DNA from 3 places in the Paenibacillus sp. JNUCC 34 genome. Region 3 is predicted to be linked to each of the others. Evidence: predicted binding sites of a transcription regulator. Region 3 holds the regulator's gene; each other region holds the start of a gene.
The links. The regulator LexA, encoded in region 3, represses DNA repair genes until DNA is damaged. The targets are predictions, from matches to a motif close to CGAACATATGTTCG.
Positions count from the first base shown of each region.

Region 1: recA (recombinase RecA) is a predicted target of LexA. The motif match lies at 2,748-2,761, and genes of this name have one in related genera.
Region 2: AC2TF5_RS18370 (YhjD family protein) is a predicted target of LexA. The motif match lies at 4,267-4,280, and genes of this name have one in related genera.

Region 1 is NZ_CM177770.1:2,122,157-2,130,390, reverse strand. Features, by position in the region: gene rny (ribonuclease Y) at 1-333, opposite strand, end outside; gene AC2TF5_RS10040 (regulatory protein RecX) at 691-1,431, opposite strand; gene recA (recombinase RecA) at 1,615-2,676, opposite strand; gene AC2TF5_RS10030 (competence/damage-inducible protein A) at 2,913-4,175, opposite strand; gene pgsA (CDP-diacylglycerol--glycerol-3-phosphate 3-phosphatidyltransferase) at 4,279-4,866, opposite strand; gene AC2TF5_RS10020 (YajQ family cyclic di-GMP-binding protein) at 5,068-5,559, opposite strand; gene AC2TF5_RS10015 (hypothetical protein) at 5,695-5,868, opposite strand; gene AC2TF5_RS10010 (helix-turn-helix domain-containing protein) at 5,952-6,902, opposite strand; gene AC2TF5_RS10005 (DUF3388 domain-containing protein) at 6,936-7,703, opposite strand; gene AC2TF5_RS10000 (DUF3243 domain-containing protein) at 7,882-8,136, opposite strand.
Region 2 is NZ_CM177770.1:3,903,039-3,911,272, reverse strand. Features, by position in the region: gene AC2TF5_RS18385 (nucleotide sugar dehydrogenase) at 1-525, shown strand, start outside; gene AC2TF5_RS18380 (hypothetical protein) at 544-1,449, shown strand; gene AC2TF5_RS18375 (YhgE/Pip domain-containing protein) at 1,576-3,639, opposite strand; gene AC2TF5_RS18370 (YhjD family protein) at 3,758-4,141, opposite strand; gene AC2TF5_RS18365 (Crp/Fnr family transcriptional regulator) at 4,329-4,829, shown strand; gene AC2TF5_RS18360 (VOC family protein) at 4,850-5,242, shown strand; gene hmpA (NO-inducible flavohemoprotein) at 5,249-6,454, opposite strand; gene AC2TF5_RS18350 (YitT family protein) at 6,998-7,678, shown strand; gene msrA (peptide-methionine (S)-S-oxide reductase MsrA) at 7,731-8,234, opposite strand, start outside.
Region 3 is NZ_CM177770.1:3,388,401-3,396,634, forward strand. Features, by position in the region: gene AC2TF5_RS15870 (acireductone dioxygenase) at 1-172, shown strand, start outside; gene AC2TF5_RS15875 (FixH family protein) at 284-691, opposite strand; gene AC2TF5_RS15880 (HAD family hydrolase) at 933-1,724, opposite strand; gene AC2TF5_RS15885 (hypothetical protein) at 1,771-2,295, opposite strand; gene AC2TF5_RS15890 (DUF896 domain-containing protein) at 2,359-2,559, opposite strand; gene AC2TF5_RS15895 (LysM peptidoglycan-binding domain-containing protein) at 2,716-3,087, opposite strand; gene lexA (transcriptional repressor LexA) at 3,263-3,889, shown strand; gene AC2TF5_RS15905 (NACHT domain-containing protein) at 4,675-6,591, shown strand; partial or broken gene AC2TF5_RS15910 (ATP-dependent DNA ligase) at 6,757-7,622, opposite strand; gene AC2TF5_RS15915 (hypothetical protein) at 7,738-8,234, opposite strand, start outside.

The sequences.
Region 1 (8,234 bases), 1.3 Mb from region 3:
TTGTTCTTCTTTTCGTTCCAAAGATTCCAATTTTTTATCCAGCGATTCTTCCTTTTGCAACAATCTGCGTTCCTGTCGTTGAATTTCATTCCGACGTTCGCGAGTGTCTTTTTCAGCCTCGGCCCGAATTTTGTGGACTTCATCCTTAGCTTCGAGTACCGTTTCTTTCTTCAGCGCTTCCGCTTCCTTCTTAGCGTTCTCAACGATCTGAATGGCGGCATGTTCTGCGCTGGAAATTTTAGCTTCTGCAAGGGATTTGCGAATAAAATAACCGAACCCAAAGAATATAGCGGCTACAACGAGAACGATTATGATCCAGATCAGGGTTTCCATCTGTTCACCTCCTCGTTGGTTCCTCCAAGGCATTCCTTGGGAATGTTCAATTGTCATGTCACTCTAGCTTCATTCATACATAAAATTCCGGCAGCTTATTCTGCCGTCAACATTGCGTATGGTGTAACATACGCATAGCCCGCCGATACCGACAGATTACATTTCACTATGAATTGGCGTCTCATGAATCGAATCTTTCATAAAAGTAACTTTTTTGGAAGGAAAAAGGCACCTATAAATGATAAAGATTCATTTTCATTTTAGTATTTAAGAAAAGAAATTGTCAAGGGAAAGCACTTGATTAATGACCATGATCATCCAAAAACAGCACTTTAGAGCCCTAATAAGCAATATTTGTCAATTAAACGCTTCAGGCTCTTCAAGACACTCTTCCGCTTCACGGTCCTCCGCAATCAATTTGTTAATAACTTTGCGTACCTGTTCGCCCGTAAAACCACGGCGCATCAAGAAAGCTCCCGTCTTACGCTTGCGCTCCAGGGCATCTCCTTTAATCTGGTACCATTTCTTCTGTCCCACAGTATAAGCGCTCTGGAATTCATCCTCTTCGCTCACTTCATTCAAAGCATCGGCAATGAGTTCAGTTTGTATCCCTTTCTGACGGAGTTCCTGCCTGACCCACATCCGCCCTTTCTTTTGCCTTGTGATCCGCTGCTCTGCCCACTGTTTGGCATATAATTCATCATCAACTAAACGTTCCTGCTGGAGTCGAATAATCGTTTTCTCTATACCGTCAGCTGTCATTCCCTTTTGGTTAAGACGCTGTGCAATCTCCTGAGCCGTTCGAGGTTTCCGTTCCAAAAATCTCAGTGCTTCAACATAAGCCTGCTGCCGCTCATCTGCAACAACGATCTCCTCCAGCTCTTCCTTCCGGAATATACTCCCCTTCATCATCCGGTATTTGATCATGACATCTTCATGTACCGACATGCTGTATCGACCAAAGGTAATTAGATATCGGTGCTTGGGCTTTCGCAGCATTTCCACAGAGGTGATCATCAAATCCTCACCATTCGGAAAATGAGAGACACCGTTCAATTCTTCTTGCGGTACTGGCTCGTGATTGTATTCCGCTTCCATCATTTCCCCCCTACTCTTCCGCAGTAAACAAGTAGAAGCGCTTGCCGTCCGCACTATACAGACAGCAAGCGCTCTTCTTGAAATACAAAATTCTTAAAACAAATAAATTCATATACTCAAGAAGACCGCTCGGTGATGTATTATGCACCGGCGGTCTTTCAGACACCGCAAATATACGGTGAACTATTCTGCTTTAAACAATTCTTTCTCTTCCAACTCTTCCTTTGCCTTGTCACTTTCGCTTTGAACAGGCACATTTGTAGTCAGATTGCTAGCTTCCCGGATTTTGTTCTCGATAACGTCTGCAATCTCCGGATGTTCCTTCAGGAATTGCTTCGCATTCTCACGGCCCTGTCCCAAACGCTCTCCAGTGAAGGAATACCATGCGCCGCTCTTATCTACAATATCAAGTTCCGTACCGATATCAATCAGGCTTCCTTCTTTCGAAATGCCTTCACCATACATAATATCGATCTCAGCCTGCTTAAACGGAGGAGCAACTTTATTCTTTACAACTTTAACACGTGTGCGGTTACCCACAATGTCATTGCCCATCTTGATGCTCTCAATACGACGGACATCAAGACGAACTGTAGAGTAAAACTTCAATGCACGGCCCCCTGGTGTCGTTTCCGGGTTACCGAACATCACACCGACCTTCTCACGAAGTTGGTTAATGAAAACCGCAATTGTCTTCGATTTGCTAATTGCTCCAGACAATTTACGAAGAGCTTGTGACATCAGACGGGCTTGCAGACCCACGTGAGAGTCACCCATGTCACCTTCGATCTCCGCTTTCGGAACGAGCGCTGCTACCGAGTCAATAACAATAATGTCGACAGCACCACTGCGAACAAGTGCTTCGGCGATTTCTAGAGCCTGTTCTCCCGTATCCGGCTGGGACAACAGAAGCTCGTCAATGTTGACACCTAATTTGTTGGCGTATGACGGGTCCAAAGCATGCTCGGCATCGATAAATGCAGCTTGTCCACCCGCTTTTTGAACTTCAGCTATAGCATGAAGTGCCACCGTTGTCTTACCGGATGATTCCGGTCCATAGACTTCAATGATCCGACCTTTAGGCAGACCGCCTGTTCCTAATGCTATATCCAATGCCAACGATCCGCTTGGCACAATTTCCACTTGCATGTGGGTTGATTCACCCAACTTCATAATTGAACCTTTACCGAACTGTTTCTCTATCTGACGAAGCGCCATATCCAGCGCAGCACGACGATCTGACAATTCTTCCACAACCCTTCAACTGTTGATAGTAATATAATACCTTGTTTTTACACGTTTGCCAAGCCTTTTTTCGAACATACATTCGTTTTTTTTGTTGGACGCTCCCTCCCTCGGCTTCAACCGCGGCAGCTCCCAAAATAGCAAAAACCGCGGCCACATCATCTGATATGCCACGGTTCTTCCGTATACCAATTATACTTCCAGCAAACTTTTGATTCAAGTCTGTTGTTAATTTTTTACTGGAACTCTACTGCCGTAAGTCTGCGCCATAAACGATATAATAGTGCCTTGGTCGCGCGGATCCGCACCATCTCTCTGTTTCCTTTCAAGTGAAGCTCATGAACTTCAGTCTTCTTGCCCCGTTCAGACAACCCGATATACACAAGCCCTACTGGCTTGCGCTCGGCATGCCCTGGACCTGCGACACCTGTCACCGACAAACCGAAGTCACTGTCTGTCACCATCCGGATCTGCTCGGCAAGAACCTCGGCAACTTCAGGTGAAACAGCACCCGGAGCATCTTCGCCATCAAGCAGTTGTTGCGGCACATTGATCAGCTTATGCTTGATCTGGTTCGTATAGCAGACGATTCCGCCAAGCAGCATCGTCGCGCTGCCAGGAATGGATGTGAGGGTCTCCATAACAAGACCGCCCGTACAGCTTTCCGCAGCGCTGAGTGTCCAGCCCCGATCAGCCATCATATCAACAATTACTTGTTCAATCGGAACATCTTCACTCGCATACATATGTTCAGGCACGATGCTTCTTATCTGTTCTTCAAGCTCATTCAGCTTCTCCATAGCCTCTCCCTCGCTGGGAGCCTTTGTAGAAATTCGAACCGTCACTTCTCCTTCTTTTGCATATAGCGCTATAGTTGGATCGGTCTGGGCACTGATCAAATCCGAAAGACGGTCATCTAGCGCAGATTCGCCGATCCCCGCAAATTTAAGCATTTTGGAGTAGAGTGGCAACTCATTCGTAAGTACATGCTGCATGAGCCATGGCATGGCCTGCTGCTCAAACATAGGCATCAGCTCTCGCGGTGGTCCCGGAAGTACGATATAATGAGTTCCTTCATGCGTAACGGCATTACCAACGGCAAGTCCAGTTTCATTCGGTAGCGGTGTTCCCCCATCAATAGCCAGTGCCTGACGCTTGTTGTTCTCTGTCATTTCCTTACCACGGTCCATGAAAAATCGGTCAATGCTATCCATGGCCATCCGATCAATATGTAGTGAAGTACCAATGAATTCCGCCAAAGCATCCTTCGTAATATCATCCTGTGTCGGTCCAAGGCCTCCTGTCAGTACGATGATATCGGCACGGCTGCAGGAAAGCTTCAACGTTTCTTTTATGCGCTCTATGTTGTCACCAACAACGGTCTGGTAGTACACATCAATCCCCATACCCGCCAATTGTTTGGATAAGTATTGTGCATTTGTATTAACAATTTGGCCGAGCAGCAATTCGGTCCCGACCGCAACAATTTCAGCTTTCATACCACGACAACCTCCTGTTTATAACTCTCTATTGATTTTATTACCCCTACCCTGATCTATGTGAAAATGGAAGAAAAAAGCAATAGGATTTCTCCTATTGCTATTATGCCCCAGTACCCCTGAGAAGGTGTTTGTTTTTCACAAAATATTCTGCACCGGAATAGATCGTAATCAATGCTGCCGCCCAAATTGCAATCTGATCAAACGGAATTCCAAAGAACACAAACGGAAAGTTGTTAATCATCAATGCCACAATAGCCACGATCTGAATCACCGTCTTTATCTTGCCCGAGTTCCCTGCGGCTACAACAGCTCCGTCAAGAAGGGCAATTTGACGCAATCCGGTCACAGCAAATTCACGGCTGATAATCACGACCACGATCCAGGACTCCACCTTTCCCATCTCAACCAATGAGATGAGAACAGCAGCCACAAGCAGTTTATCTGCCAGCGGATCCAAAAGTTTGCCGAGATTGGTTACCATATTGTTCTTACGCGCCAGATAACCATCAATTCCATCCGTGCTGGCCGCCAGTATAAAGATCAGCCCAGCGATGAGCTGGTTGTATGGCAGCTTAAAACCGTTCCATACGATCGGATCCGGGTAAAAACTGAAGTCAACCAGCAAAAAAATCATCATTATGGGTATTAGGAAAATCCGGGCCAACGTTATGCGATTCGGTAAATTCATGAAGCAACCTCCCTATATTGGGGTTGAGAGTTTCTAATCTAATTTTATGTACAAAATGTTAAGCGGATGACATTGCTTGCATTCATCCACCACGTAATCTTCTCCGAACTCCTGTAATATCGATTTTCAGTATAATATTAAGGCTGGTCCATGTCAAAAAAAAGAAAAACCTCCTCCTCGCACACGAAGGGAGGCCTAGGCTTATTTCAGGTTGGTGAACTGTAGGTCCAGCGGAAGGTCCGCTTTGCGGAGCAGCTGCATAACCGCCTGAAGATCATTCTTGCTTTTACCTGTAACTCGAATCTGATCTCCTTGTATCTGGCTCTTTACCTTCAGCTTCGAATCACGGATCAGGATATTGATCTTTTTCGAGTTCTCCTGATCAATGCCCTGCTTGAGCGATAGACGCTGTCTAACGGTACCGAGTGAGGCAGGTTCAATTTTACCGTAATCCACATTCTTCAGGGATAATCCCCGTTTCACCATTTTGGATTGTAAAATATCGATAACCGCATTCAACTTGTATTCGTCCTCAGATGCGATGACAAGCGCGTCTTTATCGAGCTTCAGGCTGCTTTTGCTGTCTTTAAAGTCGAAGCGGGTCTCGATCTCACGCTCCGCCTGGTTGATCGCGTTGCTCAATTCCTGCATGTCCATCTTGGACACGATATCAAATGAACTTTCAGAACTCATGGTTATTCCTTCCTTTCGAACTATATGTCCATTCTATTATAGGGTATAACTGAGGTGGAAGTCTAATCCACCGTAATGCAATTGATGCAAAAAGACCTCGTCTTCACCTTAAGGAGAAAACGAAGCCTACGGGCACTAATTGCTCTCGCTGTTGTTTTTTGCAGGTTGACGGAACATATCAAGAACACCCAGGATAATATGGGCAAGCCCGAAACCGAGAATACCGTACCCCCAATTATGTGGAATTAGATAATATCCCAAAAGGCCTACAATCATGCCCAGTCCAATTACAATCCAACTGGCTGTCATCTGACCCCACCTCCTCAGGAATGTGAAAATAGCGGTATGCGAATTCCGCATACCGCTATTAATTTCTCCCGAGAAAGGAAAGACTATTCTCCCTCTGTTTCGGTGCTATCACTGCTGTTCGATCCCGAATCAACCGGCTCAAACATCATACGCGAAGACGATTTACCGTCAGTTACGGTCTGTCCACCTACCGTAATAGTCGTTGCTGGGGAATACCCTGACTTGACGTACATACCTTGACTGTCCATATCAAAGCTTACCGTATCTCCAGCATTCATCATGCCAAACGATAATTTTTCACCAGTCGAGTTATAACCACGGTAAATCTCAACCCAGCTCTGTCCCGTTGCTTTTATTTCTACTTTCACAGGCGTTCCAGCTGGTGCAGCCACTTTAAAGATGGTATTTTTGCCTGATTTACGATCTTCCGTCACGGTGACCTGACCAGGTTGCTCTTCGGCCGGTTTTTCTTCAGGCTCTGTCTCTTCCTCGCCTGTTTCAGTTCCTGGATCGGTTACATTTCCTTCATCAGTACCACCCTCGCCCTGAGCGCCTTCAGGACTCGGTGTAGGAGTCTGATCTCCCCCGCCTTGATCAGCCGGATCATTCTGTGTTGTCGGTGGAGTTGCGTCGCCCGGTGCGGAATTATTAGACTTAACCGCATATAGATAAATAACAGCGATAATCAATATAGGAAATGTCCACATCAATACTGTTGGAAGCCAGCTCATATTCCGATCGGAAGACGCTCGTGCGGCGCGCTTCTGAATAACTGGCTCCATTGTTGCTTCCGGCTGCGGCTTGGGCACATCCTGTTTGTGGCCCTCGAGCAGTTCATCCGGATTTAAACCTACCGCTTCCGCATAGGTTTTGATGAATGCCCGAACATAAAAGCTGCCTGGGAGAACTTTATAGTCCCCTGCCTCGATGGCTTCTAAGTATCGCTTGCGTATTTTTGTCATTTCTTGCACATCATCAAGGCTCATCCCTTTTTGAAGACGTGCCTCCCTCAATTGTTGTCCCAAATCGGACATGCCATCACCTCCTCTTGGAATTTCTGCGGTCATTTACAGATCGTCACTGTATGAACCGGTGAATGTATCATAAACGATTTCTTCACCCGGATTGTTTCGCAATTCAATCAAAATATCAAAATCATCATAAGAATATTCCGATTCCCGCACAAAAATATCGGGATGCTCAATCACTTTGGTGCTCTCCATCGACATAATATCCTGAAGAAGCTGGTAGTGCTTCTCGTTGGAACGAATGGTGCTTACAATTCCGTCAATAATAAACACATTGGAGGGATTCATTTCATCCTCGGATAGCTGACTACGAATCGTTTGTCTCAACAGCGTCGAGGAAACAAACGTCCACCTTTTCATAGCACATACGCTGCCGGCAATAATCGATTCTGTCTTGCCAACGCGCGGCATTCCCCGAAGACCAATAACCTGATTTCCTTCTCTTTTGAACAATTCACCTAAAAAATCAACAAGTAAACCAAGTTCGTCACGGGTAAAGCGAAACGTTTTCTTATCGTCAGAGTCGCGATTGATGTAACGGCCATGACGGACAGCCAAAATATCAACTAGTTTAGGCGGTCTTAAAGCCGTCACCGTTATATTTTCGACTTTATTTAACATTTTACCCATTAATACAATTTTCTCTTCATCATCTGTTTCGAGCAGCATACCTCTCGTCTGACCTTCAACACCGTTGATCGTCAGAATGTTCACTTCCATCATACCGAGCATAGAAGCAATATCACCGAGCAAACCTGGACGGTTCTTATGTATCTTATACTCCATATACCATTGTTTAGATTCCACAAAGACACCTCATCGAACTTCTATCCCATTAACTTTCGACATTTTATACCAATTATGGACATGCCGAAAAAGGTTAAAAAAAATGGGTCACGTTAATGATATATAAAATGAAAATGAAAGGCAAGGATAACTCTGCAACTTTCGAATAAAAAGCCCCCTGTTTAGGGGGCTGCTCCAACTATGCGTTGCTTTTAGCCAGTTTGACCATGAGACGGGCAATCGTGCGGCGCTCTTCCTCATTACCTACATCCCAAAGTTCTTTCAGAGCACGGTTGGAGGAGTTTTGAGGATCGACTTTCTCATCAAGGAAATCGCCGATTTCAAAAGCGAGCTGGGAAATGGTATCTTCGTTCATTCCCGCTTTCTCGGCTTGAACGATACGCTCACCAAGGAATTTTTTCCATGAATCGAAATTCTTGAGTACGGATGACATGATTAAATCCTCCTCTGCTTGTTGGCAATTGAGATTTAAAATGAACAATAATAATATGTCCCCGGACTCCCCCCGCTATAAGTGGAGAAATGCACCAT
Region 2 (8,234 bases), 510 kb from region 3:
CCGATGTACTTGTCCTGGAAGGCTAAGGGATTCCGTTTCTACAGCAAGTTTATCGAGCTGGCCCAGTCGACCAATGACAATATGCCTTACTATGTCATTAACAAGACGGCTACTATTCTAAATGAATATGCCAAATCTATTAAGCACTCGAATATTTTGCTGCTCGGTATGGCGTACAAGCCGGATATTAGCGATCTGCGGGAATCACCTGGGCTTGAGGTTTACGAGCAGTTCAAAGAGAACGGGGCTAATGTTGACTATTACGATCCGCATGCTCGTAGCTTCGTGGACAAAAACGGCGAAACGGTCAACAGTGTCGATTATGATATAAAAAAGTTCCGCAAGTATGACTGTATGGTGTTAATTACGAATCACAGCAGTTTCGATTACAGCTTTATCGCTTCTATGGGTGTGCCTATTCTTGACACCCGCAACGCGTTTAACACGTATGCCCAGCCGCATATATATAAAATCGGCCACTCAGTTCAGCATGTTCCGGAGCCGGGCGAAGCGATGCTGATTTAAACTGGAATGGAGGAGAGAATGAGGCGTTTACCCGCAAAAGCCAAGTTTTACATCATCGCCGCGATCATCTGTCTTTTGCTGCTCCTCTTTATTCTTCCATCAGCACCTGTGAAACAAGATAAAGCGACATGGCTGTGGGATACCGCTATCATTCGCAGTGAATCGGAAGAGATTTTGGATTTTAGCGGAAGAGAAGGAGTTACTACCATTTTTCTGCAAATTCAAGAGAGTGTACCCGAGGAAGATTACCGCCGGTTTATCCGTTCTGCACATGAGGCTAATGTTGCCGTTCATGCCTTGGGCGGGGAACCTGATTGGGCGTATACTGACCAGCGTGAAGAAGGGGCAAAATTAATGTCCTGGCTTGAAGAATATAATATGGAGTCGAAGCCAGAGGAACGCTTTCAAGGTGTTCAGCTGGATGTTGAACCCTATATCTTAAGACGCTGGGAACGTGAACAGGAGCAGGTCGTCAGGGAATGGAGCGGGAATATGGAGTCATGGGTGCAGGAAGCAAGACGCCAGGGGCTGGAGATTAGCGCTGCGGTTCCTTTTTGGCTGGATTCGATACCAGGGCCTGAAGGTTCAGGCAATTTCAGCCGCTGGATGTTGGAGCAGGCGGATGCTGTTGCGGTCATGTCTTACCGGGACGACGGGGAGAAGATGTATGAATTGTCCCGCGAAGAGCTGGAACAGGCGGACGAGCTTGGCAAATCCGTTTGGATCGGTATGGAACTGACAGATACGAAAGAAGGAGATCATCTAACTTTCCACGGCAAAAGTGAAAAGGTGATGAAGAACGAAGCGCACCGTGTGGCTGTATTAGGGACGGAACATCCGTCTTTTGCCGGTCTTGCTGTTCATCATTATCAGGCATGGAACCGAAAAACAACTGCTATAACGAACGAGAACGACAATCGATAATGGATGAACCGGATTTAGAGCAAAAAGCAGACACTTCATGTTAAACAGCCGTTTCCCGCTATAGATGGGGAACGGCTGTTATTTTTCTGAGTAGTCGATTAGATGAGGTAATGGTTCTCAGAGGGATCAATGAATCAGCCTGGATTCTCTAGCTTTTTGCACCAGGCGGTTCCCCGCGCGGTTTATAGGTTTCTTCAGTCCGATACCGATGGCGAGTGCCGCGACCGCAAAGACGAGCAGGATGAGCAGGTCGCGATATATAATGTCCCACAAAATGCCCCCGACCGCTTCGCGCATCATGCTGATCGCATAGGTAAAGGGAAGGAAAGGATGAATAGCTTGAAAGAAGGCGGGAGTCATCTGAATGGGGAACGTTCCTCCCGCGCCTGCCAGCTGAAGCACAAGCAGCACGATTGCCATCGCCTTGCCTACATTGCCGAAGACGGATACGAGCGTGTATACGATCAGCATGAATACCGAGCTGATTACAACAGCAAACAACACAAACCAGGTGGGATTTACGACATAGGTTCCCAGAAGAAACATGTCACCGAGCGTGACGAACAGCGCCTGACAGACTGCGATGGACAAGAAGGTGAGAAAGCGACCCAAATATACTGCTGTGCTTCCGAACACAGCCTCTTCATGATGCACCTCTACGCTTAGCAGTGAAACGAGCAGCAGTGCCCCGACCCAAAGTGATAAGGTCGTGAAAAAGGGAGACATGGCTGAGCCGTAGTTCGGAATCGGGTACAACCGGTTTTCTTTAAGCATAACCGGCTCCGCAAAGAATTGGCTTTCCTTCTCGAAATTGTTCTTGAGCAAATCGATAATCTCCCCGAGTGCCCCTTCTTGCTCCAGCTTGCGGAAGCCGTCTGCAAGTCTGGAAATTTGCTGCTCGGCTTCTGGAAGACGGTTCTGTACGGCAATTGCTTCTTTGCCACCTGCGGCAAGGCCGGTTTCTGCATGCTGGAGAATTTGGTTTACATCAGGAATTGCCTTTAAAGCCTGGTTTAGCTCGGTTTGGACAGTCTGGGCTGTCTTCCCCGCCCGATCTAGACCTGCAGAAATCCGGGGGCCGATCTCGCTATCATATCGGTTAAGCAGCCCACTTGACAATTTGGCTGCATCATCTGCCAGCTGCCTCAATTTAGTGAGCTGACTCGCTCCAGCTTCGCCATCTTGTCCTATGGCCGTAATGGCGGCCTGAGTACCTTCTTGAATCGAAGTCCATCGCTCGCTGATACGTTTTAGATCAGCGGCTGCAGCGGCTGCGCCGGTGCCCGGTATAGCTGAATCCAGCTGCTGGAACAATTCGGACAGCCGTTTTGTCACTATTGCGACTTCTCCGGCGCGTTTCCCAGCCTCTTTCAAGCGAGCCTGAGCTTCCTCAGGAGAAATTCCGGACTGCTCTGCGAGAGCTATTGCCTGCTGGACAGAGGTTGCAGCTTCATTCAGAACAGTAAGGTCCTGCTTTATACGCGGCTCGAGCGACACGGACGCTTCGGAAGTCTGTTTGGCAAATCCAGCAAGAGCCCCTGCCGCCTCCTGCCCGCTGCGGGCCATCTCCTCAAGTACGGGCAGTGTCTTTTTAGATTGGGCGACCAGTTTGCTGGCGGTCTGCATATCCTCTATGGCGGTTTCCATGGCCCGGTTTAGTTCCGGAAAATGATTCTCGATGCGAAACACTAAACGCTCAACCTTTTTAATCGTTGGTAGTTCATTTTCCAGCTCGATCCCAAGCGTATTGAATATTTGAAAGATAGTCCCGTTAGCGGTTTGAATAAAATTTTTGCTGACCTCTTCGACAATGCTGGACGCTCCTTTAGCTGTGACCTTTGGAGCGACTGCATTTATTTTTTCGTTCGTATAATATAGAATTTCTGCTTTTACCGGTTCGTCCGTAAGTACGGTGCCGATCCGTGCCGAGAAATCTTTAGGAATAACAATGGCGGCATAATCATCACCATGTTGTACACCTTCTACAGCTGATTTTTGATCTGTAAACCGCCACCCGAGACTGTGGTTGTCCTGGAGTGAACGTATGATTTCCTGCCCTGCGTTGATAGGCGTGCCGTGAAGCGTCGTACCGGCGTCCAGATTGGCTACCGAGATGGATAAACCGGAAGTTTGGCTGTACGGATCCCATGAGGATGCAATATTAAACCAGGCGTAGAGCGAAGGCAGCACGGCGAGACCTATAATCAGTACGGCTGCGGCCCAATTCGTCGTTATGTTTTTGAGGTCGGTGAGGTAGATACGGATAATATTCCGGATGACATATCCCTCTCTTTCAAGTCCATTTAGGCTAGTATGCCGCCAAATTTGAACCTGAATACCGATGAAGCCTGTTCATGGCTTCTTTCTGGATAAGTTCCCATGATAACCATAGAGTGCGGTGATAGCCGCGACACATAAACACGGCTTCAATTCCGCCGGATTTACGAATTTCTTCCGAGATCCGGATACCGTGAACACGGAGTTTCTGACGGACGGAGCAGAGATTTCCGGAGGTTTCCTTTTCAATGAGGCTGAGGCTGCGGATATAAAGTGCGGGCATTTTCAGAGAAAGTGTATGAAGGGTATTGATGTCCCGTTTCAGCATTTTTAGCATAATGCCGTGTACCACATAGGATCTGACAAGCAGATCATCTTCTTCCGTCGGAGCCGGAGGGAGGAGGGGATATTTCATTATGTCACTTCCTTACAATATAGAAACGTATGTTCTTATATGTTACTCATGTTAAACCACGTTTATAACAATGGCAAGCCGTAAATTTTTTTGGGCCGGAACTCGTCTTCTTTTTGTTATAATGACAAATATGTGTCCGCCTGCTCCATGCAGAGGGATTTGATTCAGATAGCAGGGAGTGATGTTGGTGATTTTGCACAAAGGGGAAGTTTTGTTCCATCAAGGGGATAGCGGAGAATTTCTATATCACATCAAAAGCGGATTGTTTAAAGTGACAAGGCTGCATGAGAACGGGAACATCGTGCTGTTCAACATTTTGTATCCGGGTGAGACAGTTCCGCATCACTCACTCATCAGCCCAAAGGAAACACATGGTACAGCCACAGCGGTCATCCGTAGCGAAATCGAGATCATCCCGGCAAAAGAATGGTACCGCGAATTGAAGGAGAACCCAGACAGGCCGCTGGAAGTGGCAAGACTTTTACAGGAGAAGGTACGTTTCATGCAGCAGCGCCTGGACCACCTGACGGTAGGCACTCCCGCTGAGCGGCTGGAGCTGTTAATCAAATGGCTTGATGATTATTCACAAGGATTACATCTGACTGAGCTGCTTACACAGGAAGAGATCGGTCAGCTGATCGGGGTGCGGCGCGAGACGGTAAACCGGCTGTTAAGAGGACAACATTAAAAAATCAGGAGGAATGCTTCTTGCTGCATCATGTGGAGATAAATACAAGTGATTTGAATCGGAGCCGGGAATTCTGGGGGTGGCTGCTTACAGAACTGGGCTATCATCTATATCAGGAGTGGGACAGCGGCGTTAGCTGGAAACAAGGTGCTACCTATCTTGTATTTGTGCAGACGGAGGAACGATTCCTCTCCCATCCTTACCATCGGCGAAGAACGGGCCTGAATCATCTGGCATTTCATGCAAAATCCCGTCAGCAGGTGGATGATATGGCATCCGAGTTAAAAAGAAAAGGGATACCCGTCCTGTATGAGGACAAGTATCCCTATGCTGGCGGTCCGAGCCATTATGCCGTGTTCTTCGAAGATCCTGATCGGATCAAGGTCGAGCTTGTGGCACCGGACCACGAATAAGCCAGTTTAAGCTTCCAATGATGCTGCAGGGCCGAAAAATTCATAATGAATCCGTTCGTCTGGTAGTCCGAGAGACTTCAGGTCACGCTGCACTGAGGACATAAACGGCAGAGGTCCGCAGAAATAACAATCGGACAGCGGATCGACCGTGTCGCGAAGGAAGGAAAGGTCGATGTACCCCGATTTGTGGCAGGCTTCTCCCTCTTGTGGACATTCGTAGATGACGTAAGAGTCTAGTTGTTTATGGGTAGTGGCCAATCTCTCGATATGTTCTTTCATGGCATGATGGCTGCCGTCTATAGCAGCATGAATATAGGTCACAGGGCGCTGTGGCTGAGTAGAAAGCGTCGCTTCAAGCATACTTACCATTGGGGTTAGACCAACGCCTCCGCTGATGAGCACAAGGGGATGTTCATCGGTCTGATTCAACGTAAAGGACCCGGCAGGAGCGCTAAGCTCCACTACTGTGCCTGGCTTAGCGTGGCTGTGAAGCCAGTTCGATACGATTCCGGCAGGTTTGTCTTCTGCAGCGTCTTCACGTTTGACACTGATTTTGTAATAAGGTTGTCCCGGGGCTGCAGAAAGGGTATAGTGCCGGATATGGGTATACTGCTCGCCTTCAGGCTTCACCCGGAGGGTAATATACTGTCCGGGTTCATATTGGGAAATCGGCTGATCATCCTCGGGTTTTAAGTAGAAGGAAGTAATGACACGGCTTTCTTCCACTTTACGGTCGATGATGAAGTTCCGATAGCCTCTCCATCCACCCAGTGCAGCTTCAGCTGTGTTGTACATATCTGCTTCCACACTAATGAACACGTCAGCTATGATCTGGTAGGCCTTACCCCATGCATCCATAATCTCGGGTGTGGCAGCATCGCCAAGTACGTCTTTGATGGCGGCGAGTAGTGTTTCGCCAACGATTGGATAATGTTCTGGCAGGATGTTCAGGGCGCGGTGTTTTTCTCCGATTTGCTTAACGACAGGAAGTATATTCTCCAGACGGTCGATATTGGCGGCAGCGGCATAGACAGCACCCGCAAGGGCGGTTGGCTGTTTGCCTTGGCGCTGGTTCGCATGGTTAAAAATATTTAAGAGCTCAGGATGATGCCGGAATAGTTTTTGGTAAAATACGGTGGTAATTGCCTTCCCATGAACTTCGAGAACGGGAACCGTGGACTTGATGATTTCAATGGTATGTGGGTCTAACATGTCAAAATCCCTCTCTTCTAAAAGTATCGTGTGACTTTTCTCATATAAGTATAGGCAGGCTGGGAGAGAAGTGATGGTGATTTTGATCACAGGGCATATTTCAGAATCGTGAACATATACATGAATCTAATAAGTTGGCAATGAACAAATTCACAACAAGTTAGATAATTCCCAATTTCTTCAAGTAAGCTGTTTAGTTAACATCGCAAATGTGTTATAATATATTTAGCACAGGCTGAACGGAAGGTAATTTCACCGGTGAATTCCTTCTCTACTTCAGTCTATCTACAACAAATTAACTAAACAAGAAAGGATCAGGATACCATGTGTCCCCGAAGGACGAATCCCCAAAGGACGATTTGGAAACGTTATGATCTCTCATACACATAGCTTCCTTCGTAGAGCGAAGTCGGACGTCTAAAGACAAGGACAGTCTCTGCGAAAGGAAGGAAGCTTTGATGCGAAGGATGAACTCCTCAAGGTTACCTTTCCGTAGAGGTTGGACTATGTCTGACCAATCTACTACGACTAGAGGGAGCCTGTATGAGGACAAGAAAAGACATCATTATGATGATGCACACGATGTTAGCCATGTTGTTTGGAACGTTTTTACTCGCATTTACCTATTATCACATTAATTTTCAGAACCATTTATCGGAAGGCGGATTTGTGGGGCTGGCGCTGCTAGGCAAGTATATTTTGGATATACCGCCAGCGCTTAGTATGATCCTATTGGACATACCAGTGCTGATTATCGCCTGGTTCTTAAAGGGTCACAAATTTATTATCAACACAATGATTGCCGCTGGCATGTTTTCATTCTTTTATGCAATTATGGAACGTTATTCTCCTGTTGTTATTGATCTTAACCATAATTTGTTAGCAGCCGCTGTGATATCTGGTCTGCTTACCGGATTTGGAGCCGGGATCGTTCTTCGCTACGGCGGAGCAACGGGTGGGGATGATGCCATATCTGTATTGATTAGTGAAAGGAGCGGACTGAAGGTAGGTACGGTATTTTTCTTAATGGACGCCGTCGTACTTCTGCTCTCACTATTCTATCTGCCGCTGGTTGAAACGCTGTATACAATTCTTGCCGTGTCCATTGCTGGACAGATGATTACTATAACGGCTACGTATGGCGTGGAGAAGAAACCGAAAACGGCACGAGTTACACGCAATCAGGTTGCTCCAACTGCACAGCATTCTGTTGGAGGCCGTTAATTTTTAATACGAAAAGCTCGCCTGGATCAGGGCGAGCTTTTTTATGTTTTTTTTATGGGAACAACTGCAAATACTCTCCGTATCCTTCGCTCACCATATCTTCTTTTGGTACAAAGCGGAGAGCGGCAGAGTTGATGCAGTAACGGAGGCCGTTCGAACCAGGGCCGTCCTCAAAGACGTGTCCCAGGTGGGAATCACCTTGCTTGCTGCGGACTTCGGTACGCACCATCATATGGGTTAGATCAGTCTTTTCTTTAACATTGTACTCCCGGATCGGACGGGTAAAACTTGGCCAGCCGCAACCGGAATCGTATTTGTCCAGGGAACTGAAGAGTGGCTCGCCAGATACGATGTCCACATAAATCCCTTCGCCATGATGATCCCAAAAATCATTTCGGAAAGGAGGTTCGGTTGCGTTGTTCTGTGTTACCTCATATTGAAGAGGTGTCAGGCGGTTCTTGAGCTCAAGTTTGTCTTTAACTGATGACCAGTGCGTTTCGATAAAATCCTCACGTCCCGATCCTTTGCGGTATCGTTTGTAATGAGACGGATTTTT
Region 3 (8,234 bases):
TGACGTCGGTTACTTCAATGTTGAGCTCGAACCGGGAGATGTTATTTCCGTACCAGAAAATACACCACATTTCTTCACCTTGATGGATAATCGTCAAATCATTGCTGTACGTCTTTTTATTGAAGAGAATGGATGGGTAGCCCATCCCGTTGCTGATCCAGGCTTTCAATAAAAGCTATTGTATCATTTATTTGTATAAAAACAGCAGCCTTAGTCATCCAGTTGGATGTCAAGGCTGCTGTTTTAGTTCGCGGGTAGTCTATCTTATCTGTCACCCCTAAACCTATTCAGTTACTTTAAGCTCTTTCATCGGCATAGAGTGTTGTCCACGCGCAGTTACGTGTGATACAATCCGGTAAGTTCCCGGTTCTTTAAACGTCTTTTCCAGCTCGTAACTTCCACCTTGTGAATGCTTTACCGGTACTTTTGCCTGCTTACCTCCACCTTCAAGTGTGAATTCAAATTCAACAAGGTTTGCATCCTCGACAGGCTCACCAGATTGGGTCACCTTCGCTTGGATCATCACTTTCTCCCCGACAGCAGCCGTTTCGGCATTCAATGTCAGGTCCACAATGATCGGATCCATCATCATTAGCTCTTCATTCTTGTCTGAATTGCTATCACTACAGGCTGCTAGGGCGATTGCTACCATAATCATAGCGGAAATCAAAGCGTATCTTTTCTTTTTCACGATATCCACCTACTTTTAGAAATCATATGTAATACCTTTTTTATATTTTTTTCCTAATTCTTCAATTGTTCCATCATTATACATCTATTTAAACTGTCTAACATATTCATTCACTTACAATTCTGTGACATTTGTCACAGAAAATAAACATAAAAAAAGCCGGTAACCTCCACATCAATATGTGAGACGTCCGGCTTGCTCTTGTCTTTTAAGCTTGTTATGTTTTATGAATTGACCAAAATTACAAAGAAGACAATATGTCATGAAGCTCTGACAAACTCTGAATTTCATAGTCCGGTATAATGGAGGAATCTTTCGGACGGTCCGTCCGGTTGATCCATACCGTTGTTAATCCCGCAGCGTTTCCACCCTTAATGTCGGTAGTCAGCTTATCCCCTACCATCACAGCATTTTCCGGTTCAATCCCCAGCAAACCAAGAGCATGGGTAAAAATAGATGCATCCGGTTTACCTTTTCCGAAATCGCCCGAAATGACGATGTGATCAAAATAAGGTGCCAGATCTGGAACTCCATCCAACTTTTCCTGCTGCAAATCAGGACTGCCATTCGTTAGAAGCAGCAGCTTAACACTATTCTGCAACTCTTTCAGTACATCAAACGTTTCATCATACACATACGGGCGCTTTCTTCGTTCAGCAGCAAACCGTTCTGCTAGCTCTTCAGCCAGTTCATCGTTCTCTACTCCTAAAGACTTCAGCCCTCTACGCCATGATTCTTTACGATACACAGGTGCGAGCGCCTGAAGACGTCGGAACTCCGGTTGATCACCTGCTGTAAAGTTCGCCCACAAGCCTTCAAATGGGTTAATGCCGATCATTTTCGTAAATGCAAAGGTGTCATAGGATTCGTACAAAGAGCGCGCTTCGCTTCGAACGGCTGTGAGCAGAGCGGTTGCATCGATTCCGGTGCTTTCCGCTCCAGCCTTACAAGTTACCTCAAATGCTTCCTCTACACTTCTTTCATCCCATAATAGCGTATCATCCAGGTCAAACAGTACCGCAGATGCCGGCATCTCTCCATCTCCCTTTACATGCCCTCTAAAATAGCAGGCCAATCCATTATTCGTGCTCTACTGGAATTTGATTGACTTTCGCAAATTGCTCCAGTCTTTCCCCCATCGCTTTTGTATCATAACGGTTAATCAGACGCGAGAACACCCAATTTCCGCCGCGAGCTTTATTCTCGATGACAACAGAACCTTGCAAAATTCTGATTTTGGATATCTCTGATGCAGTCAGTTTACGTTCGCGGTTAAATTTGAAAGTCGATACTGTGCTGCGTCCTACTTTTAAGTATGGTTTCCGCAAAAAAATCATCAAAGCCAACAAAATATACAAACTGACTCCGATGTAGTTCATTGTCTTACTGCCTGCTCCCGCATCAACTGTAGCCATCCCGAGCAGCGCATAAAGAACAGCTAGTGCAAGCAAAATGATTGGCAGAACGTATTTACGCCCTTTAAATACATCTCCATCACTGGATGATGTGTTCGTCGTTCCAAGTATTGCTTGTCCCTGCTTCTTACGCTGCTTGTTAAGTTGAGACATATTCTTATTAACTTTTCTTTCCCATGAACGAGACATGAGTCTCCCCCTCTTCGCTAAACTTCATATTATAGATCTCTTGAGCTGACAAGCAGAAATAGTTTAATGTTTCAAACCAGGACCGTCTTTCTCCTCATCTACCCATTCGATTGAATCCAACTGCTGTCGGAAATTTCTCCGAAGATTATTAAGATAGACTTCACGAAGATCGGAACGTTCTTTTTGTTCCTCCTCCGTCAAACCTTCATTTTTGTTTTTTCTCGCCAGAACGTTTATACGTTCTATTAAAGCATCGATATCCATACCTTCGCCTCCAATAAAAAATTCATTCTTAACTTTGACATGTCAAAAAGAGCTTGTCAAGGAAACCTCTCCTTACCAAGCTCGTACATGTACTCTTCTATATATAATACCATTATTTTAACAGATTATGAATTCCGTATCGGTATACCATATCCTTCACCATAGAGGTAACGACAATACATCTCCAGCTTGAATATCCGGTCCTTTCAACTCATTAACTTCCCTAATAGAGCTGATGTATACCCTTGTGTCCATCTTCTTCGGCTTATGAGCCGCTGCAATACTCCAGAGCGAATCACCAGGCTGCACAATAATATTCTTCTCTGCTGTCGGTTTCTCCAATCCCCCGGCAAAAACAGAGAATGCACCAGTACATCCTAAAACAACAATCAGCAGTATGAGCATCAATTTACCTGCCCCACGTGACTTAATCAACTCCACCGTACGATTCCATAGAGAAGCCTGGCTATGTGTCTCTTCCCGAAACTGTCCTTCATAAATACTGCGGTATGTAGTGTATCTCAACATAATCATCGCCCCCAAACAAGTGTTCTCTTATGGATTTTAATATAACACGAACACTTGTTTGATTCAATACTTTTGCGAACGGTTGTTCTATTTATTTTTTTAGAACTTATGTTTGTGCGAACGGAAGTTCTATGTTATAATTTTCCCAAACGTTACTAAATGGGGTTGATACGGAATGTCGAAGATATCCAGCCGCCAGCAGGCGATATTAGAATTTATCCGCAACGAAGTTCGGAGCAAAGGCTACCCGCCTTCCGTACGAGAAATCGGTGAAGCTGTCGGACTGGCTTCCAGTTCAACAGTACATGGTCATCTGGACCGTTTGGAGAAGAAAGGCTTAATCCGTCGTGACCCTACGAAGCCAAGAGCCATCGAGCTACTCGGGCAAGAAGAATCGGAGAATAGTAATTTATTCACACACACCATCTCCAGAGTTCCTGTCGTCGGTAAAGTTACTGCCGGGGTTCCTATCACTGCTACAGAGAACATTGAAGACTATTTCCCTCTACCGCAGCATTTTGTAGGAGACAACAAAGTATTCATGTTAACCGTAATGGGTGACAGTATGGTTGAAGCTGGCATTCATAATGGAGATTATGTTATCGTCCGTCAGCAACAGACCGCTGACAACGGCGACATTGTCGTAGCTATGACCGAGGAAGATGAAGCCACTGTGAAAACTTTTTATAAAGAGAAAGACCACATCCGTCTCCAACCGGAGAATCCGACATATGAGCCTCTTCGCTTAAACCATGTCACCATACTTGGTAAAGTTGTCGGCGTGTTTAGAGATATCCACTAGCCTTTATCTCAATACACTAATTAAAGGTTACCGTCTTGTCTTGGACAAGCGGTAACCTTTTTTATATCTTCATATGTATGAAAAATGAGCTTCTTTCGTCAATATGATAAGTGAAATAAAGATAGAAATACTTAATTTTCTTAATCACGATCTGCGTGTTTATAACTCCTTTTTTCGATATCGCTATCACTCGGTCCTATTTGGACCCATTGTCCAACATTTTTAAACCCAAGAATTAAAAGAACCATGCAATCTTCTTCATATAAGTTCCCCCCACAAACAAAAACCCCCGACGCTTAGAGCGCCAAGGGTTTCAACTATTAGTACAGAGTCATATATTGATCGCGTTCCCATTGATGTACTTGCGTTCTGTTTATGGTCAAGACTTTCAAATTAATTTTTCCCTTCATTGTATAGCGCGTAATTCACGACTTTTGATTCCAAGCTTTTCATAGCTTTTCATCCTTTATTTTAAGTTTGGGGGCAATCAGGGGGACATTTTGGGGGCAAATACTTTCAAAGAATAATCGTTTTAAATATACAAAAACAGACCTTGTTAATAAGGGTCTGTTTTTCTTTTAAAGTGAGACTATTAAGCATCCAGAGCAGATAAACTGTAAAGTCTTTGCGGGTATTACTTATCAATAAGACTCTGCTCCTAAATACAAAGTAATGGTATAATATGCCACATAGATCATAGCGAGATGTGATGATAGGTTGGAATAGATATAACTCCGTTCAATGAACAGTTATAAATAAGATTAAAGCAAGGAGAATACACATTTATGAATCCATCTAATATACTTGACGTCATAACAACAGAATCACTTAAGCAATCTATAGGACTATTAATTAATACTTGGTTGAAACCGTCATTAGAGAATTTTCTAAAAAATAGAAATCGTAGAAGGGATATTGAAGAAAGTGTATTCTTTAATAAATTTCAAGATTATCTAGAAAAGGCTGCATATAATAGTAGATTCATGAATACAATAGTCTTTAATGATGAAAGAATTGAAATTGAAAACATATACATACCATTAACTCTGTATAATAAAGATTTAGAGTTGGAAGAGTTAATAGATAGCTATAATGAGGATTTTTTCAATACATACAAAACTATATTGATAAAAGATTCAGCAGGAATGGGAAAATCAACATTAATGAAATGGTTGTTTCTATCGGTAATAAAAAAGAATTCCGGAATACCAATTATTATAGAATTAAGAAGGTTAAATGACCAAAATTCAATATTAGATGAAATAATCAAAAATATAAATGCACTAAACCACGATTTTGATAAACAATTTGTACTTGATTTAATTGATATTGGAGATTTTATTTTTTTGTTGGATGGTTATGACGAAGTAACATTTGAGAACGTAGAATTTGTGACTCGAGATATACAAAGTTTTGTAGATAAAGCTAACAAAAATATCTTTGTTTTATCATCCAGACCGTCAGATGCTCTAAATAGTTTTGGTAAGTTTCAACGTTTTAGCATTAAACCGCTGAATGAATCAGAGGCATTTGAATTACTTCATAAATATGATGTAAAAAATAAATATGTAGATAAATTGATTTCTAAAATAAATGAAGGTAATAATTTAAAGCAACTCGATGATTTCCTTGGAAACCCATTAATGGTTTCGTTACTTTACAAAGGGTTTGAGTATAAAGAAACAATTCCTTTTAAAAAGCATTTATTTTATAGGAATGTTTATGACGCCTTATTTGAACATCACGATCTATCAAAAGGTGATTCTTTTATAAGAAAAAAGAAAACACAGCTTGACTCGGACGAATTTCATAGAGTACTACGTAAGGTTGCCTTTGAGTCATTACGCAGAAATACAATAGAGTTTAACAAAGATGAACTACTCCAATTAATTGAAAACGTCAAAAAAGATACAACAGAAAAAAAATTTAATTCGAGTGACTTTTTAAATGACTGCCACAATGCGGTCCCTCTTTTTTCTAATGCAGGGAATTATTATAAATGGCAACATAAATCTATTATGGAGTATTTTGCAGCTAAATACATTGAAATAGATTCTAAAGAATACCAAGGTCGAATTTTAGAAACATTATTTAAGAGTGACCGTGATTATTATAATTTATTCGATTTATATTATGATATTGATTATCCGTCCTTTGAAAAACATATCTTGTTTGAAATATTTAGAGAATATATTCAATATTATGAGGAAGAGCTTAATAATTATTCCTCATATCCGAAAACCGATGAATTTGACATATGTAAGAGGATTTCGACATTATTTAATATCGCAAAAGTCAGCTTTTATAATAGAGAGGCATTAATTAATGAACTACAAAGAAATATGAAAGATAAGGAATTCACTGTGTGTGCATTTCTCGGAGATATCGGTATGATGATGAAATCAAGGAATAAATCAATTTATACAATTTTTGAGTTGCTTATAGATAAAAAAAGTAATAATTTAGTCACAACAGATCTTCCTCCATACGAACCTATAAAACAAGTTACAAATGAAGCACCAAAGAATTTAGTGATTGATCATAATGTTGAAAACAGATTAAATTCTAGGGATTGCTTTAACCTTGTAACTGAAATAATGATTGAACGGTTTCATATGCTCAACCATGAAAGAATGCTTGAGATAGTTAAAAAGCATAGTTCATCAAGCATAGAAATTGAAGATTTCCTGAATGGATTATAAACAACAGTCAAAGCTTTCAAATAATAAAATCTTCCCTTGGCAACATCTTTTATGAATGAATTAGGATTATTGCATTCGTAATTATTACAGAAAAACAGACCAGATTAAATATGGTCTGTTTTTCTTGATTTAGCTAACGTGTATCAGTACACATTTATCAGCGATTCATGAGGTAGCTTGAATAAATTCTACAAATACTGGTGATCGAAGCATACCTTTTTTAGTCCAATTACGCGTTATTACCTTTGCCCTAAGCATCGGTTCAAGATGCACGAAGTTCTTATCCTCGTCTCTAACCAACGCTGTACTAACTCCGTAAAATGCTTGCTTAACTTTTGACGGAACACCAAGTTCTATAATACCGGTCGGCCGCAACTGTCCCGATTCTGTGACGACTGAAGTCAGCCACCCGAACTCTTCTTACGGTACCCTGTGATAAACACATCAGCATATGTCCAGTTTATGACCTTTTGCCATGAAGCAGATCGGCGACTTTCATAAATGCTGTTTTGTTTTTTCCCGACCATCCCCTCAAGCTCTTGAGCTTCCATTTGAGTAAATAAAGCCTCACCAGCAGCCTCAACGAAGGGTATCACTCCAAAGTGTTTATTTGGCATCTTTATACCGCTCAGGATCTCTTTACGCATCATTAGTGGCATCTTCCGTAGGTCCATCCCTTTGTACTTCAAAACATCAAATACTACAAACGTGACTGGCTGAATAGTTGTTAGTTGCTGTACCTTATCTGCCCTCTTAGCTTGAAACCGATTCATTACCAATTCAAAATCAATGCGACCGGTCTCTGCATCAATACAAGCTACTTCACCGTCCAGTATGATGTCATCGTCAAAAGGATAAAGAAGTTCGGGATACTGCCCTGTACAATCCGTCTAGTGTCGGGTGTACAGACGAATGTTTCCCTCTTGTTGGGAAAATATAAGCCTATGACCGTCAATCTTCAATTCAAATATATAATCCTGATGGCAAAATGGGCCATTAGCTGTTTCTAGTAACATCGGAGAAATAAACACTTTACCACCTCCAACCTAATTATATAGCTTGATTAGGCCATTGTTAGGCGGTAAGTGTTGTAATTAAAAAGCCGCTGAGTAATCAGCGACTGTTCGGAAATGCCAATAGTATACACTATTGTTTCTTATTGCTGTAGTAAACCTTATCATCTTTATCTTTTAATCTTATGGAACCTCGAGAGTTTATCCCTCCTAATATTTCAATATTACCTTTTTCTTCAAGTGTTTTCAACATAGCTATTAATTCACTCATTGATACATCTATTTTATGATTATATATCGCTTCCCACAGTACTTGTATGTGCACAAGCCCATTCTCAGATTTTAATGACTTAATAGTATTAAGCAAAGCGTTAGGACCAAAAATTGATATTTTGCTATAATTTTTATTTTTAATATTCTCCAATTCTTGCAAGGTTTCTTCTTTAGCTGTAACAATATTCTGGGGTATATCACCCGCATCTTCTTTTATTGTTGCAATTTTGGTTTCTAAATCACCGACTATACTTTGAATTTTGAGTTGTAGGTCATCAACTTCTTTGATTTTCTTGTCGTTATGCTTCTCGAGAGTGTCACTAACTTTTTGCAAACTATCTATGTTGTTTATTAAAT